DNA from 4 places in the Arthrobacter sp. BC5 genome. Region 3 is predicted to be linked to each of the others. Evidence: riboswitches for the same ligand, from Rfam matches in the RefSeq annotation. Region 3 holds a riboswitch; each other region holds the start of a gene.
The links. Region 3 has a riboswitch for S-adenosylmethionine ahead of AC1MFI_RS09860 (methylenetetrahydrofolate reductase). Riboswitches for the same ligand answer to the same signal wherever they lie in the genome.
Positions count from the first base shown of each region.

Region 1 (4,241 bases), 870 kb from region 3:
CGTCGCGGATTGTTTAGGGATCGGGTGTCTCTGATTCGCCATTATTGGTCTTTTGTCTCGTGTTCTTGGTCCTGAAGGGGCTATTTGCCTTACCTGCTGAGCTTCTGGTGCTCGCTTAGAGCAGTCGAGACACGCGTCCCCTTGTTTATCAGTAGGCTTATCTTTCAAAGCTCCCAAGGGTTCAGGCGCCGGGTCAAGCCAAAACAGGTCCTGCGCGGACGGTCGTCATGTGGCAAGCTCCGCGCACAGGACGGTCGCTTTGGGGGCGGCGGATCTTCGTTCACCTGAGAAGTTTGAGGGGCCCGAAGGTCAGGCGCGGCTGCCGGTGTCGGGCGCTAAAAGGAAAGCGGGACGGCGCAGGCGAGAGCCATCCTCACAGATCCACACACGATGGCTAGGAGCATGTCGCTGCTGTGAAGGTCACTGGTGCGGCTCCAGCACGGTGTGTGCTTCTCTGCTCGATCGGTGGTGAAGCGAGCCCTGGCCAGCTTTTCACAGGGCGTATTGCCCCCAATGCTCCTTCGCGGGCGGGGGAGAGAACCTGGTGCCCCGGTGTACTAGTGCGGATGGGTCATCCACCTGTGGTCGGGTGGAGCCCGAAGGGTGGAGCTCAAAGCCGTCCACCTGTGGTTGAGCCATAAGTTGTAGGGTTCTGCTGTTAGAGGACTGCTTGTTCCTGTTGTGGAACTCCCGGTACAGTGGGCGTTGCAACGGGCAGTAGCCCCGCGAAGTTAGCCTGGCAGTCTTCCGGATGGTATGACGAGCCAGGCTCGCGCATTTAAAGCCTGCGCACCTGGCCGATGAGCGGTTCCGCCTCAGCTCTCCAGGGTCCACCTTTCTGGAAGCACCACGCGACGGCGTCTGCGACCCACAGCAGGGGTTCTTCGGTGCGGCGCATATGCCTGTATTCCAGTGTGGTGTTGCCGCGGGTTTTCAGTTCGGCGTGGATGATCCGCCGGTCGGCTGCTGCGAGGGAGTCGTCCTGCTCGAGCACGAGGCGTTCTGCTTCGACGTCACACAGGTCCTGGATCAGGGCTCCCAGGCAGGCGGGTCGGGCGACCTTGTCGGGCTGGCCATCAACGATGTACACGACGGTCTTCACCCCGGTTCGGGCCGCGCCTTTGAGGAACGCCCGCCTGGTTGCGTCCCTCTCACTGTTGAAGTGCACCGAGGAGCTGCCCTTGTACCGCAGGCTCCTGATCGCGGAACGCGTTGCGGTAACGTCCGCCGGCGAGATGACCGCGGCCGCGATGTAGTAGGTGCCTGCCTTGGACTCGTCCACGAACACGTGGGAGCGGCGCGGCAGATCCAAAGGCATGGATCGACCCTACCGGCGCCCGACCTCACTTCCCCGACGGGGAGGGGTGAGAGGTGTCTGATCCTGTCCACTCGAACTAGGACCACAAGACGCTTGGGCTGGCCACGGACTGGAGTGGGTGCAGTTTGTCGGCTCTCGACCGGGTTCACAATTCCGATCCCTGCTCGCCGAAAATGCCTTCCAGCTGAGCAGTCATTCCCTGATCGTTGGATCGAGCGTTCTGTGCCTAGGCAGGGGCGAGACTAATGGCGAGAGCGACTGCGCCAACGCCCAGCAGTGCGACGCAAGCGGCGAGAACAAGCAATGGCCATGCCCCGAACGGCATGTGCGGCGTCTGAAACTGATCACGGCGGAAAGCCCGATAACGTCGCTGGGATGTAGTCCACATCAGTCCCGCTCCGATGACCCCTATCAGACCCATACCCGCCCAGAGCGGATTGCCGAGTAGTTCCGGCAGCAACCGGAAGGCCACCAGTGAACTCAGTGCAACCGACAGTGCTGTTCGCCTCCACGCCAGTGCCGTTCGCTCCGCGGGCAGACCAGCATCGAGGAGATCAGAACCTTCCTCCGAGTTCGGGCTCACGCCAACACAGTCCCGATGATGACGCACACTCCGGCAGCGCAAATCAGGACGGTAATGATGAGTCCCGCGATCGAGCTGGGGAGGGAGCGTTTTTGGCGCAGCGCCTGCTCGGTACCCAGCCAGCCAAACCATGCTTGAACTGGGGCTAGAACCCCGGCAGTGAGCAGCAGGAACGAGGCCGTCAGACGGAACCCGGGGTGAAGGCCGAGCCCGAACACCTCGAGAGCTACCCCTCCGGCGATCAGGGCCAGGGCCGTGCGGATCCATGCAAGGAACGTTCGCTCATTGGCCAGGGTGAAGCGGGGGTCTGGGTCTTCGCCAACGCTGAAGAGCTTCCGCGGAAAGCGTTGATCACTCATGTAAATCTCTCCAAACGGGTCGGCTCAGGCTTCGATCCTATGAGCGAGACAAGGTGGTCAACGACACGTGAACGAGCCTCGTCGGGCGCACCGCGGGGGAATCAATTGTCGGCGGCAGTACCCCGGTAGGCCTCGTCCCTGTTCGCGGTTGCCAGGTGCAGATCACTGCGTTTCGAGGCCGGCCATCAAATCCCGGCTTGTTACGGGCAGCATTTTTGAGCAGGAGGGTCGAGTCGTCCATGATGGTGCACAGCCCCTCCGATTGGTGCTCAGCCTTTTGGCTGTGGAGGGGACGTGCCTGCGTCACCGGTGGATTTAGAGCCCTAAGCCACACCATCCAGAGCAGCTGAGAGACCTGCCTCCATGACGCTGCAGCTTCCCCCGGATTCCTTGTCCGGAAAGGTGCTAATGGCAGGACCGATGGAAAGGAAAGCATCATGACACTCGATCGCATCTCCACCAGCCACGCCGGCTCGCTGCCGCGCACACCGGAACTGATCGCCGCCAACGCCGCCCGCACCTTTGCCGAGGACGGGTTCACCCTGGAACGGACACCCGAATTCGAAGGACTGCTCACGACTGCCGTGGTGGACCTCGTCCAACGCCAGAAGGAGTTCGGGATCACGATCCCGGGCGATGGCGAGTACGGCAAGGCGATGTCCAACCCGGTCGATTACGGAGCCTGGTGGACCTACAGCTTCCAGCGCACCGCCGGCCTGGAACTGACGGACTTCAATCCGATCCTCGCCGAGCCCGTCCGTAGCGAGCCCGGCGCCATCCGGCTGACCTCGTTCGCCGACCGGCGTGACTGGACCCGCTTCGCGGCGGCCTACCAGGATCCCGAGAGCGGCATCCAGATCGGCAAGAACGCCACGGCCTTTCCGTCCGCAACCGGGCCGATCTCGTACACCGGGCGTGCTGCACTGGCCAGCGACATCACGAACCTCAAAGCGGGGTTGGGCGCTGCGGGCATTCCGACAGGATTCATCACGGCCCTCTCACCCGGGTCCGCGAGCAGGATCGGCAACGACTACTACGCCACGGAGGAGGAGTTCATCTACGCCTGGGCCGATGTCCTGCGCGAGGAGTACAAGGCCATCGTCGAAGCAGGCCTGATCGTGCAGATCGACGATCCGTCCATCGCGGAGAACTGGGACCAGATCAACCCCGAACCCTCCATCGAGGACTACCAGAAGTTCACCCGGATCCGGGTCGAGGCGCTGAACTATGCGCTGCGGGGACTACCCGAGGAACAGGTCCGGTTCCACGTCTGCTGGGGATCCTGGCACGGCCCGCACACCACGGACATCGAGTTTCGCCACATCGTGGACCTTGTACTGGGCATCAACGCCGGTTCGTACTCCTTCGAGGCAGCCAACGCCCGCCACGAACACGAATGGACCCTCTGGCAGGACGTCGACCTTCCCGCCGGGAAGGTGCTGGTTCCCGGCGTCGTCTCCCACGCGACCAACGTCGTCGAGCACCCTGAACTGGTCGCCCAGCGCATCGAGCGCTTCGCCGCACTCGTAGGTCGGGAGAATGTCGTGGCCTCCACCGACTGCGGGCTGGGCGGAAGGATCCACCCGCAGATCGCCGCCGCCAAACTCGAGTCCCTGGGGCGCGGCGCGCAGATCGCAACGGAGCGGCTCTTCGCCCGCTCCTCGACATCGATCTAGCCGCCCGCACAGAGCAAGGCAAAGGACGAGGCAGGGGATAAGGCCGCGGACAAGGCTGAGGACAAGTAGGGGAAACACCAACGGGACGGCACATCGATGATGTGTCGTCCCGTTGGATTTGAAGCGTCTGCTTCAGAGGAGACAGCTACCGCTATCAGAAGCGGTGGGCTGCTGGTCAGTTGGTGAGCGCGGTTTCCTGTGCCTGTGTTTGCTGCCAGGTGTTCCAGCCGAGGTAACTGCCGTCGAGTTCGACGACGTCGTAGCCCGCCCGGCGGAGGGCACTGGCAGCGACGGAGTTCCGCAAG
Region 1 is NZ_CM155273.1:2,977,443-2,981,683, forward strand. It holds gene AC1MFI_RS13960 (hypothetical protein) at 779-1,318, opposite strand; gene AC1MFI_RS13965 (DUF202 domain-containing protein) at 1,545-1,928, opposite strand; gene AC1MFI_RS13970 (YidH family protein) at 1,898-2,260, opposite strand; SAM riboswitch class I at 2,591-2,687, shown strand; gene AC1MFI_RS13975 (cobalamin-independent methionine synthase II family protein) at 2,698-3,936, shown strand; gene AC1MFI_RS13980 (MBL fold metallo-hydrolase) at 4,112-4,241, opposite strand, start outside.
Region 1: another riboswitch for S-adenosylmethionine. It lies ahead of AC1MFI_RS13975 (cobalamin-independent methionine synthase II family protein); the one in region 3 lies ahead of AC1MFI_RS09860 (methylenetetrahydrofolate reductase).

Region 2 (4,241 bases), 550 kb from region 3:
CCAGACCCTCACGACCACCGTCTACACCCTGGGCATTCCCCCCGAAGTGACCCTCGTGTTCAAGGCGCTCGTCGTCATCATCGTCTGCCTCCTCCAGTCCAGCAAGGCCCGAGCCCTCCTCGGGCAACGCAAACGCCCCGTGACCGAGCAGTCCGACGTGAAGGTGGCCATCTGATGTCGGTCCTCACCCGCACCCCGGCGCCCCTGAACCGCCCTCGGATCAGCCGCCTCCAGGGCAAGGCGCGCTATGCGCCGGCACTGGCCACGACCGGCCTGTTCCTCGCGATGTTCGCCGCGGGCGCGGTCATGTATCCGGGTTTCCTCTCGGGACAGGTGTTCCTCAACCTCCTGATCGACAACACCTTCCTGATCGTCCTCGCCGTCGGGATGACGTTCGTGATCCTCACCGGCGGGATCGACCTCTCCGTCGGCTCGGTCGTCGCCCTCTCGATGATGATTGCGGCGGCCCTCCTCCAGGCCGGCTGGAACCCGATGGCCGTCATCGCCCTCGTGCTCCTCACCGGCGCGACCTTCGGCCTGCTCATGGGGCTGGTCATCCAGGTCTTCGAGATCCAACCGTTCATCGTCACCCTCGCCGGGCTGTTCCTCGCGCGCGGGCTCTGCTACGTCATCAGCGTCGATTCGATCACCGTGACCGATCCCTTCTTCACGGCGATGGCCCAGGCGAGGATTCCGCTGGCCGACACGCTCTTCATCTCACCCGGCGTCGTGATTGCGCTGGTCGTCATCGCGCTCGCCTTCTACGTCCTGCACCAGACCCGGTTCGGCCGGACCGTGTACGCCATCGGCGGTGGGGAGTCCTCAGCCCTGCTGATGGGACTGGCCGTCCCGAGGACGAAGGTCCTCGTCTACGGGATCAGCGGCCTGTGCTCGGCGATCGCGGGTATCCTCTTCTCGTTCTACAGCCTCTCCGGCTACAGCCTGGCGGCGACCGGCCTGGAACTGGACGCCATCGCCGCGGTGGTGGTGGGCGGTACGCTGCTCACCGGCGGATACGGCTACGTCCTCGGCTCCCTTGCCGGGGTGCTCATCCTCGGCATCGTCCAGACGTTCATCTCCTACGAGGGCACCTTGAGCTCCTGGTGGACGCGGATCGTGATCGGCGCCCTGCTCCTCGCCTTCATCCTGCTGCAGAAGCTCTTCTCCCGGAAGGCCAGGCTCACCTGACGGCTCAGGCGGAGCGGCCGGCCCTTCATCAGCACGGGGCCGGCGGGGCAACCGCCGCCGGGATCCCATAGGCCCGGCGTGCTGTCGGGGGCGCGATACCCCGGCAGCACGCCGATGATCACGCGCCGCAGGTCCTCCACCCGTCGGGCCGGACCTGCAGCCTCCGACCGCCCGGCCCGAGAAGAATGGCAACGGATACGCTGGTGCCATGACTGTTCTCGTGTTCCTCGACCCGGCCCACGACGACGGCAAGGTCGTCGACGCCTCGCAGCCGCAACTGATGGCCACCGACCTCGGTGCCACGCGCGGGGACGGCATCTTCGAATCGCTGCTGGCCGTCGGCGGAGCTCCCCGGAAGGAGCAGGCGCACCTCGCACGGCTCGCGTCGTCGGCCGCTGCCCTCGATCTGGTGGTGCCCGGGGCGGAGGCCTGGAGCCGCGCCATCCGCACCGGGCTGCGGGAGTTCGCGGCGGCCGAGCCGGACCACGGCAACGCCGTCGTGAAGCTGATCGCCACGCGTGGAGTGGAGGGCGCGGGACATGCGACGGCCTGGGTCCAGGTGGCGCCCGTTCCGGCGTCGACCCTCGCACAGCGCGACGCCGGCCTGAAGGTCCTGTTCCTCGAGCGTGGGTACGACAGCACCGTTGGACAACGCGCGCCCTGGCTGCTGATGGGCGCCAAGACCCTCTCCTACGCCGTCAACATGGCGGCCATCCGCCATGCGAAGGCGCACGGCGCGGACGACGTCATCTTCACATCCTCCGACGGCAAGGTCCTGGAAGGACCGACGTCCACCGTGCTCCTCGCCTACGATCGCGACGGGCAGAAGACGCTCCTCACACCGCAACTGGAGAGCGGCATCCTGGCGGGCACGTCCCAGAGCGCTCTCTTCGCAGCGGCGAAGGAGCAGGGGTGGGAGCTCGGCTACGGTCCGCTCGAACCGCACCACCTGCTCGACGCCGACGCCGTCTGGCTGATCTCGAGCATCCGGCTCCTCGCACCCGTCCTCTCGCTCGACGGCCAGGACCTGCGCACGTCGGCCGCGCTCACCGCCGAACTCACCGAGCTCGTGGACCGATTCGTGTAATCTCCGCCACAAAATGGCCGCATAAAGGCCCTCTACGGCGTCAAACGCCGATTTTCACCCGTTGCCGTTTTGACCGGGTGCTTCACCCTGCCCTAGCGTTTTTCCTGAAATCAAGAGTTCCAGCCCTCGGCCCTGGCCGGCTGGACAGCAACCCTCTCCCGTAGTGGGGTGCTCCAGGTGAAGATTCGGCCGCCGGGACCAGTCCCCCGGTTGGCAAGTACGGCGTCGTGCGGTGTCCCGGGATTGCTGGGTAGCCACATCACAACGCGCAGCCCAGAACAGCGAGCGTGTCACCCAGCAGCCAGCAGCCTCCTTCCGTGCCGTCGACCGGCACCTCCGAAAACCCCTCACCTGTGCGCCCGGAATCCGGGCCGGTATCGAAGGACATCATGACCATCTCCCGTAAGGTCCTCGCGGCATTCGCCGTACCCCTCCTCGCCCTGACCGTCTCCTGCGGCAGCTCCAGCAGCGAGCCCACCGAGACCACCGACGCCCTGGCCGGCAGCGACCAGCAGTCGCTGGACCAGTACACCACCGAGGACAGCACGCCGATCGACGAGATCGACACCTCGAAGCTCGGTCTCATCACGGAGGGCACGCTGCGTGTCGGCACCCTCTCGGACGCCCCTCCGAACATCTTCATCGAGAACGGCGTCTTCACGGGCTACGACAACGAGTTGCTGCGCGCCATCGGCGACGAGCTCGGCCTCGAGGTCGAGTTCGCCTCCACCGACTTCTCGGCGCTGCTGGCGCAGGTGCAGAACAAGCAGTTCGACGTCGGGTCCTCCTCGATCTCCACCACCGAGGCCCGCCGCGGGAACGTCGGCTTCACCAACGGCTACGACTTCGGCTACATGGCCGTCGTCGCCAAGAACGGCTCCACGGTCACGGGCTTCGACTCGCTGTCCGAGAGCACCCGCATCGGCGTGGTGCAGGGCACCGTGCAGGACGACTACGTCACCAACACCCTGGGCCTCGAGCCCGTGCGCTTCGCCGACTACAACACGGTGTACGCCAACGTGAAGAACGGCCAGGTGGACGCGTGGGTGGCGCCGTCCCAGCAGGCCACCGGCCAGGTTAAGGAGGGCGACGACACCGCGATCGCCGAGACCATCATCAACACGGAGAACTTCACCGCCTACGCCGTGAACAGCGAGAACCAGCCCCTGATCGACGCCCTGAACGCGGGCCTCGACGCCGTGGTCGAGGACGGCACGTGGTCCGAGCTCACCAAGGAGTGGTACCCGGACCGCGAGATGCCCACCGACTGGAAGCCCGGCAGCAAAGCCGTGGAAGTAAAGTAGCCGACCCTCCATGAATGCCCTTGAACAGCTCGCGCAGACCTTCTTCGACTGGGAGGCGATGGCCGCCGTCCTGCCGGAGCTCCTCGCGGTCGGCCTGCGGAACACCCTGATCCTCGCGATCGCGTCCGGAATCATCGGGACGGTCCTCGGCATGGTCCTCGCGATCATGGGGATCTCCCGCAACCGGCTGCTCCGCTGGGCGGCGCGCATCTACACGGACATCTTCCGTGGGGTGCCCGCCGTCGTGATCATCCTGCTCATCGGCATCGGACTCAGCCCGATCTACCGCGAGGCCACCGGCAGCACGAGCCCGTTCCCCATGGGGATCCTCGCGCTGTCGCTCATGGCGGCGGCCTACATCGGCGAGATCTTCCGCTCCGGCATCCAGAGCGTGGAGAAGGGACAGCTGGAGGCCTCGCGCGCCCTGGGCTTCAGCTACCGCTCGTCGATGCAGCTCGTGGTGGTCCCCCAGGGCGTGCGGCGCGTGCTGCCCGCCCTGGTGAACCAGTTCATCGCGCTGATCAAGGAATCCTCGCTCATCTACTTCCTCGGGCTGCTCACCAGCGAACGTGAACTGTTCCGGATCGGGAACGATGCGGCCAGCAACACGGGCAACCTCTCGCCGCTCATCGCCTCCGCCGTGCTGTACCTGTGCCTCACGA
Region 2 is NZ_CM155273.1:1,561,204-1,565,444, reverse strand. It holds gene AC1MFI_RS07255 (ABC transporter permease) at 1-175, shown strand, start outside; gene yjfF (galactofuranose ABC transporter, permease protein YjfF) at 175-1,188, shown strand; gene AC1MFI_RS07245 (aminodeoxychorismate lyase) at 1,397-2,275, shown strand; SAM riboswitch class IV at 2,384-2,501, shown strand; gene AC1MFI_RS07240 (hypothetical protein) at 2,535-2,666, opposite strand; gene AC1MFI_RS07235 (ABC transporter substrate-binding protein) at 2,665-3,579, shown strand; gene AC1MFI_RS07230 (amino acid ABC transporter permease) at 3,590-4,241, shown strand, end outside.
Region 2: another riboswitch for S-adenosylmethionine. It lies ahead of AC1MFI_RS07235 (ABC transporter substrate-binding protein); the one in region 3 lies ahead of AC1MFI_RS09860 (methylenetetrahydrofolate reductase).

Region 3 (4,241 bases):
CACGAAGGACCAGGCCAGGATGGTGACCGGGCCGGTGAGCATGCCCTTGAGCGGCCGCTCGGTCAGCGATTGGGCGAAGCCGATCCACGGAACCGTGAACGCGTGCGGGCGCGTGACGTCGCCCCACAGGATGGACGGGCGGGTGCAGCGCGAGCCGTAGGACTGCACCCAGCCCTGCTCCGTCGCCGCGAAGCCGTCGAGGTTCTCCGCGAAGTACTGGACCATGTCGTTGCGCTCCGGCTCGCCATGCACCAGTACGTCCAGCCCGAGTCCCTCCTGCAACCGCACCACACGGGTGATCTCCTCCCGCAGGAACTGTTCGTACTCCGCCTGCGAGATGCTGCCGCTGCGGGCCGCAGCACGGGCAGCACGGACCTCGCCTGTCTGCGGGAAGGAACCGATGGTGGTGGTCGGCAGCAGGGGCAGTCCCAGCCTCTCCTGCTGCAGGTCCGCCCGGTGTGCGGCGGGGCCGCGGGTGAACGCCTCCTCCGTCAGTCCGTTCGTGCGCGCGCGCACCCGCTCCACGACGACGCCGTCGAACAGCGCGCGCTCGCGCAGCACCGCGTCCGCAGCCCGGAGCTCATCGGTGACGGCCGTGGGGCCCTCGGCGAGTCCGCGCGCCAGGACCACCACCTCGCCGATCTTCTGGTCGGCGAACGCGAGCCAGGACGGCAGGTGTTCCGGCAGGGCGGACTCGGCCGCGACGTCGTGCGGCACGTGCAGCAGCGAGGTGGACGTCGCCGTGCTGACCGCTCGCGCGGTCTCCGACTGCAGCTCCTCCAGCACGGCCAGGGAAGACCGCAGATCGTTCCCCCATACGTTCCGCCCGTCCACGACGCCGGCCACGAGGCGCGTGTCGCCCAGTGCCTGCAGGGCCCCGACCGAGGGCCGGGTCCCCCGGACCAGGTCCGCGTGCACCGCTTCGACGCCCGCCGCGGCGAGCACTGCCAGCGACTGGCCCGGTTCCGCCGGATCACCGCCGGTACCGTAACCCGAGGTCACCAGGAGAGCCGGCCGGTCCGCGGCACCTGCCAGCTGCCGGTACACCCGGTCCACGAGCCCGCCGGGTGCTGCCAGCTCGCCGCCGCGGTCGCCCACGAGGCCCGGCTCGTCCAGCTGCACCCATGCGGCGCCCGCTTCCGCCAGTGCCGCGAGGATCCCCGCGTAGGCCGCCACGGCGTCGTCGATCCGGGACAGCGGGTCGAACCCGGCGGGCGCTTCCTCCTCGGCCTTGGCCAGCAGCAGGTAGGTCACGGGACCCACCAGCACCGGGCGCAGCACGGCGCCGCGGTCCTTCTGCCGGCGGACGATGGACGTCAGGCGGTGCGCCACCGCGGCGAACGTGGTCCCCGGGCCGATCTCGGGCACCAGGTAGTGGTAGTTCGTGTCGAACCACTTGGTCAGCTCCAGCGGCGCACGGTCGCCGTCTCCCCGGGCCAGCGCGAAGTAGGCGGCGGTGTCCACGGAACCGTCCTCACCCGCCAGATCCGCGAAGCGGGACGGCAGCGCGCCCAGGGCGGCCGTGGCGTCGAGGACCTGGTCGTAGAGGGCGAAATCCGCGGGGATGGAGGAATCTGCCTCCTTCAGGCCCAGCTCGGCGAGCCGTGCAACGGTGCGGTCCTGCAACTGCTCGGCCGCACGATCCAGCCCTGCCTCGTCCAGGCGGCCTGCCCAGTAGGCTTCCAGGGCCTTCTTCAGCTCCCGGTCCGGCCCCATGCGCGGGTAGCCGAGGATCGTGGCGGCGGGGAAGGTGTCGGCGGTGCTCATACGGTGCTCCTTGGAGATTGGTGTCGGGTTCGGATCTGGAGGCCCCGGGCGTTCAGGCCGGGACGGCGCCGGCGCGGCGAGCCGCCGGGAGATCGAGCTCTTCGACGACGTCGACGGACGCGCGGAAGTCGTTGAAGGTGTACAGGTGGAGGCCAGGGGCTCCTGCCTCGAAGGCCGCACGGGCCAGCACGGCCGCTGCCCGCACGCCGATCCGCCGTCGTTCGGCCTCACTCGACGCCGTTTCCAGGCGGTGCAGCAGCCCGGCGTCGGGACGTACGCCGGTCATGAGGGCCAGCCGCTCGAGCCGCCGGACACTGACGGCGGGCATCACGCCGGGGATGATCGGGATGGTCACGCCGGCCGTCCGGGCTGTACGGACCAGGCGCACGTACTCGGCGGGGTCGAAGTACACCTGCGTGATCGCGAAGTCGGCGCCGGAGCGCTGCTTCGAGATCAGCACCTCGACATCGTGCAGGAACGACGGCGACTCGGGGTGCCTGGTCGGGTAGGCCGCGACCCCCACCGCGAGCCGGCCGCCGGCGAGTGCGGCGCCGTGCCTGGCCTCGACCCCACGGATCAGTTCCACCAGATCCCGGGCGAAGGGCAGCTCGCCGCGGAACGCCTCTCGATCCGCCGGCAGGTCACCGCGCAGTGCCAGGATCCCCCTGACCCCGAGCCCGACGAACTGCCGCACCAGCAGGTCCAGGCCCTCCCGCGTCTCCCCCACGCAGCAGAGGTGGGCCACCGCTCGGAGCCGGGTGCTGGTGACCAGGTGCCCGATGAGCTCGACGGACGCCCGTCGTCGTGCCGGTGCGCCGCTGTAGGTCACCGAGACGTAGTCGGGTCGGGTGGCTCCGAGTTCGTCGATGGTCCGCAGTACGGCGTCGCCGGCCTCCGGGGTGGCCGGCGGGTACAGCTCGTAGGAGAGCGACGGCGGTACCGCTCCGTCTCCGGGACATGCCATTCGAACTCCAGTCTCCATCGGTTCTGGCATTAGCACCGGTTCCGCTGCCCCCGAGGGAACAACTGATGGGTTGCTGCGGCGTCAACAAGCCAGATCTCTCGGCCGCTCTTGATGGTTGGTGGGATCACTCTAAGCAGGGCGACCTGCGGGGCGGCACACCTGACGCAACATGTCGGCGTGTGACCTTGTGCGACACGGCTTCCGTCACATAGCGCGATCGCGACGTCATGGAACGGGCCCGGGGGGATCCAGGGGCTGCTCTCCGGCCGTCCAGGGGTTGATCGCCGGGACCGCCAGCCTCCGGTACGGTTCGACGTTCCCCGACACGACCGAGAGTCCCCTGTGGCGGGCCGTCGCCGCGATCAGGGAATCGGCGAGGGCCACGTCGGAAAGGTCCGCAAGGGCCGCCCAGGCCACGGCGACGGCGGCGTCGACGGACAGGATGTGGGACCCGAACCGTTCCGCGAGTTCGTGCAGCCAGGCTTCCAGGTCCGGGAAGTGCTCGTTCCGGCGGCCCAGCGAGGACAGCTCGCCGATGGTCAGCGCGGAGACGAAGATCCGGAAGTGACGGCGCCGGTGGAGGAAGCCGGTGACGGCTGGATGAGGGCTCGGGCTACGCAGCTCCGCGATGACGTCGGTGTCCAGGAGGAGGCCGCTCGGTGGTGCCATTCCTCAGCCACCCGCCGGTCGGGGGCCCGTCCTCACCGTGGAGCCGCCCCTGGACGTCGGCGCGAGGAGGAAGGCGACGAACGCCTCTCGCGGAGCGGTGAGCACCTCGTAGTCCTCGATGCTGAGGGCCACCATCGGAATCTCTGCGGCGGATGCGCCGGCGGGGAAGGGAGTCATGGGCGGACGGCGCAGGGCCGCGTCCTTTCGCGAGCTCTTGCCCGCACCAGATGCCCGAGGAAGGGGCGAATGCGGACCGCTTCGTCATCCGAACCACCCTGTGAGCGCGGGGTTGGTATGCGGCCCAGTCGGAGCTTGGCGGCCGCAGTTCTTGAAGCTGTTGGAAGTATAACCAGGCAGGGCCCGGCATCATCAACGCCCCGGTCACGGTGCCGTACGCGTCAGGAGCGTCGGCGCCCGGCGAGGGCGCGTGCCTCGGCGAGGAACTGCTCGGCGACCGCCAGCCGCGACAGCGCCTCCACCTCCCCGCCGTCGCCCCCTGTACGGCTCCGTGCTCCCGCGATGAGCGTGAGGCTCACGGCCGCGGCCCGGCTCCGGAGCGCGGCCGGGTCCACCTGCTCGTCGAACGTCCGCAGGAAGCGCGGGAGGGCCTGCGGCACGTGGGCGTACCCGACGTGGAGTCCCGGGAGGACGGCGACGTGGCCGAGGAAGCAGGCGAGGTCATCGACGAGATGCCCCGGTCCGAGTGCATCGACATCCAGCAGTCCGGACACGGCACCGTCCGTGATGAGGAGGTTTCCCTCGTAGAAGTCACCGTGGGCGGGCACGAGCGGTCCCGCGTCACTCGAGCGGACGGCCTCGTCGATGGCTGCGGCGAGACCTC
Region 3 is NZ_CM155273.1:2,111,877-2,116,117, reverse strand. It holds gene metE (5-methyltetrahydropteroyltriglutamate--homocysteine S-methyltransferase) at 1-1,767, opposite strand, end outside; gene AC1MFI_RS09860 (methylenetetrahydrofolate reductase) at 1,820-2,731, opposite strand; SAM riboswitch class I at 2,743-2,849, opposite strand; gene AC1MFI_RS09855 (PIN domain-containing protein) at 2,957-3,400, opposite strand; gene AC1MFI_RS09850 (hypothetical protein) at 3,404-3,577, opposite strand; SAM riboswitch class IV at 3,606-3,734, opposite strand; gene AC1MFI_RS09845 (phosphotransferase family protein) at 3,799-4,241, opposite strand, start outside.

Region 4 (4,241 bases), 1.6 Mb from region 3:
CGCCCAGTGGTTCGGCGAGGATTCCTTCCGCGGGTGCGGGTTCATCAACAGCTTCGCGGAGCTCGGCGCCGTCAGCCACGAGGTGGCGGACTACGCGCGGGAGCACAAGGCGTCCTTCCAGGAGTACGTCGGGCAGCTCGCGGAGGACGCCGGCGCTCCGGCCTACCTCGCACCGCAGCTCTCGATCCTCGCGGAGGGCGCGCAGACGACGGCGGCGATCGCGGGGACATCCGAGGCGGCAGGGCAGGCTCGGCGTGCCGCCGAGGTGCTGATCGATGCGGCACTGGGCGGGCGGGCCCGCGCCGCAGCCTAGCCCACGAGGTCCTGGTACTCGGGGTGGTCCTCGATGAACGCCGCCACGAACTCGCACTGCGGCACCACTGTGAGGTGCTGTCCGCGGGCGTCGTCGAGCGCATGCCGGATCAGGGTGCTGCCCACACCGTGGCCCTCGACCTCCTCGTCCACCACGGTGTGCGTGAAGACGATCGTGTCGCCCGAGCGCTCGTAGGCCGCGATGCCGGCCTCGTCGCCGTCGAGCGTTGCGACGTAGCGGCTCCTCGCCTCGTTGTTGCTGACCTGGACTCCGGCGTTCCCGGTGCTCTCCATGTTCTGGGTGCTCATGCTGTCACTGTGGCACCCGGTGCGAGGAGGGTCAACGCCGGTCTCGCACCTGCGCACAGCCTCAGTCGTGCTGCGGTGCGGGCTGTGCGCTCTGCTCGGCCGTGCTCTTGTCCGACAGCCAGGCGAGCGCCTCGGCCTCCGAGGTGAAGTAGCGGGTCGCGGTGGGGGACCGGTGGGAGAAGCCGGACATCACCTCGTCGACGGCGTCCTCACCCACGAGCGCGACCTTGGAGAAAGCGCGGTAGGCGGCCATGCCCACGCGTGCCTCGGGCGTGACGCCGGCGATGCCGTGCATGTGGACCAGGAGCGGCAGTGGCGCGGGACCGTGGAACTCGGCCAGGGCGCGGGCGGCGGCGACCCCGTTCGCACGGGTGATCTCGACGCCCCTCCTCCACGTGAGCCTCAGGATCCCCTTGTCGAAGTCCGTGGTGAATGGGTCCATCAGAGTCCTTTACCGGAAGGGCATGGCCATGGGCAGTGGCTTGACAGCCTAGCAAGGCGGTCTCCCAGAATTCACGTGTATTCCACCCCCAGCACACGTGGTCCGCCGCGGTCATCGAGGATGTAGCGTCATGGTCCATGACACTGAGCATCCTGGTGACAGGGGCGAGCCGAGGGATCGGTGCCGCCATAGCCCACCACCTCGCCGGGCGGGGGCACCGCATCGGCGTTCACGCCGGCCGTGACGCTGCGGCGGCCGAGACGGTCCGAGCCGGCCTTCCCGGCGCCGGCCACACCGTCGTCGTGGGGGATGTCGGCGACGCCGGGGAGTGCCGGCGCGTCGTCGATGAGGCTGTGCAGGAGCTCGGGGGCGTCGACGTGCTGATCAACAACGCCGGTATCTTCGAAGCCCACCCCGTTGCGACGACCAGCTTCGACGACTGGCAGCACGCCTGGCGGCGCACGCTCGACGTCAACCTGTTCGGCCCGGCCAACCTGGCCTGGCTCGTGGCCCGCCATCTCCTCGACCGCCCGTCAGGGCCCGACGGCGGGCGCCTCGTCAGCGTGGGATCACGCGGCGCCTATCGCGGCGAGCCGCTCACTCCCGCGTATGGCGCCAGCAAGGCCGCGCTGCACTCCATGACCCAGTCGCTCGCCGTCGCGCTCGCGCCACACGGCATCCTCGCGGCCGCCGTCGCGCCCGGCTTCGTGGAGACGGACATGGGCAAGCCCGTGCTGGAGGGTCCGGGAGGGGATGCCGTCCGGTCGCAGAGTCCCTTCAACCGCGTGGCGACACCGGAGGAGGTTGCGCAGACGGTTGCCTGGCTCGCCACGGAGGCCCCGCTCTGGGTCAGTGGCACCGTGGTCGACGTGAACGGGGCGTCCTACCTGCGGTAGGGCGTCTCCGCCGGAGGCAGCATGCCTTCGTGACGCTCTGTGACAGGAGCGTGTGGACGTCGGCGCGCGAATGCCCCTACGCTCGAACCAGAATCAAGAGTTCCAACGCAAAACCCTGGTTTGTTGGACGGCAACCCTCTCGCTGTAGTGGGGTGCCCCAGGTGAGGATTCGGCCCGGCATACACCGTTCGGGCAAGTATGGCGCTTCCCCTGGCAGTGCCCCGACATGAGGATTCCCCGTGCCTGCACCCCGCCATATCCGCTTCAACGCCTTCGACATGAACTGCGTGGGCCACCAGTCGCCCGGACTGTGGCGCCACCCGGAGGACCAGTCCTGGCGCTACAAGGACCTGCGCTACTGGGCCGACCTCGCGAAGACCCTGGAGAAGGGACTCTTCGACGGCATCTTCATCGCCGACGTTCTCGGCACGTACGACGTCTACGGCGGCTCCAACGAGGCCACCCTGCGCCAGGGCACGCAGACGCCGGTCAATGATCCCCTCCTGCTCGTCTCCGCCATGGCCCTCGTCACGGAGCACCTCGGCTTCGGCGTCACCGCCGGCACCGCCTACGAGCACCCGTACCCCTTCGCGCGCAGGCTCTCCACGTTGGATCACCTCACCAACGGCAGGGTCGGCTGGAACGTCGTCACCGGTTACCTGCCCTCCGCTGCCCGCAACATGGGCAACCAGGACCAGCTCGAGCACGACGAGCGCTACAACCACGCTGACGAGTACCTCGAGGTCCTCTACAAGCTGCTCGAGGGATCCTGGGAGGACGACGCCGTCGTGCGCGACCGTGAGACCGGCGTGTTCACCGATCCCGCCAAGGTCCACGAGATCAACCACGACGGCGAGTACTTCACCGTCCCGGGCATCCACCTCAGCGAGCCCTCCCCGCAGCGCACACCGGTGATCTACCAGGCCGGCGCCTCGCCTCGCGGCATCCGCTTCGCCGCGGGCAACGCCGAGGCGGTCTTCGTCGGCGCGCCCACCAAGTCGATCCTCAAGGACGTGGTCACGAAGATCCGAGACGCCGTCGAGGCCGAGGGACGCGACCGCTACTCCGTGCGGATCTACACCATGCTGACGGTCATCACGGACGAGACGGAGGAGAAGGCGCAGGCCAAGCACGCCGACTACCAGCAGTACGTCAGCTACGAGGGAGCGCTCGTGCTGCTGTCCGGCTGGCTGGGGATCGACCTCAGCGTCTACGACCCCGACGAGCCCATCGGCAACGTGAGGTCGAACGCCATCCAGTCCGCCGTCGCGAACTTCCAGAAAGTGAACGACGACGGCGCTCCCTGGACCGTGCGCGACATCGCGGAGTGGGCGGGTATCGGCGGCCTCGGCCCGCGGGTCGTCGGGTCAGGGGCGCAGGTCGCGGATGAACTCCAGGCGTGGGTCGAGGAGACGGACGTGGACGGGTTCAACCTCGCCTACGCCATCACGCCCGGGTCCTTCGAGGACGTCGTCCGCTACGTGGTTCCGGAACTGCAGAAGCGCGGCGCCTATCCCACCGAGTACGTCGAGGGGACCCTGCGCAACAAGCTGTTCGGCAAGGGCGACCGCCTGCCCGAGGAGCACCGGGGCGCGGGCTACCGGCTCCAGCACGTGCGCCCCTGAACCTCCTTTCGCCCTTCCACCGCCGGACGCGCGCGTCCGGTCCTGCACCGTCCCTGCTTCCGCCTGCCCAAGGAACGACATGATCTCGTTACGCCACCTCACGAAGACCTATGGCCGCGGCGACACCGCCGTGACCGTGCTCGACGACCTCGACTTCGAGGTGCCCACGGGCTCCATCGCCGCGGTCGTCGGCCCCAGCGGTGCCGGCAAGAGCACCCTGGCCCAGTGCATCAACCTGCTCGAGCGCCCCACCTCGGGGTCCGTCGTCGTCAACGGGGAGGAGCTGTCCGGGCTGCCCGAGAAGCGCCTCCGTGAGGCCCGCCGGCGGATCGGGACCGTGTTCCAGTCCTCGAGCCTGCTCAGCCGCCGGACGGCCGCGGAGAACATCGCGCTGCCGCTCGAGTACCTCGGTGTGACTCCTGGGGAGGCGCGTGCCCGGGTCGCGGAACTCCTCGACCGCGTGGGCCTCGCCGACAAGGCCGGCCACTACCCGTTCCAGCTCTCCGGCGGCCAGGCACAGCGAGTGGGCATCGCACGGGCCCTCGCGCTGCGGCCGTCCATCCTCCTGGCCGACGAGGCGACGTCCGGGCTCGACCCCGACACCACGCACTCCGTCGTCGGCCTCATCCGCCAACTGCGCAGCGACCTCGACCTCAC
Region 4 is NZ_CM155273.1:495,733-499,973, reverse strand. It holds gene AC1MFI_RS02115 (TetR/AcrR family transcriptional regulator) at 1-313, shown strand, start outside; gene AC1MFI_RS02110 (GNAT family N-acetyltransferase) at 310-621, opposite strand; gene AC1MFI_RS02105 (SpoIIAA family protein) at 683-1,063, opposite strand; gene AC1MFI_RS02100 (SDR family NAD(P)-dependent oxidoreductase) at 1,201-1,959, shown strand; SAM riboswitch class IV at 2,051-2,164, shown strand; gene AC1MFI_RS02095 (LLM class flavin-dependent oxidoreductase) at 2,199-3,584, shown strand; gene AC1MFI_RS02090 (methionine ABC transporter ATP-binding protein) at 3,664-4,241, shown strand, end outside.
Region 4: another riboswitch for S-adenosylmethionine. It lies ahead of AC1MFI_RS02095 (LLM class flavin-dependent oxidoreductase); the one in region 3 lies ahead of AC1MFI_RS09860 (methylenetetrahydrofolate reductase).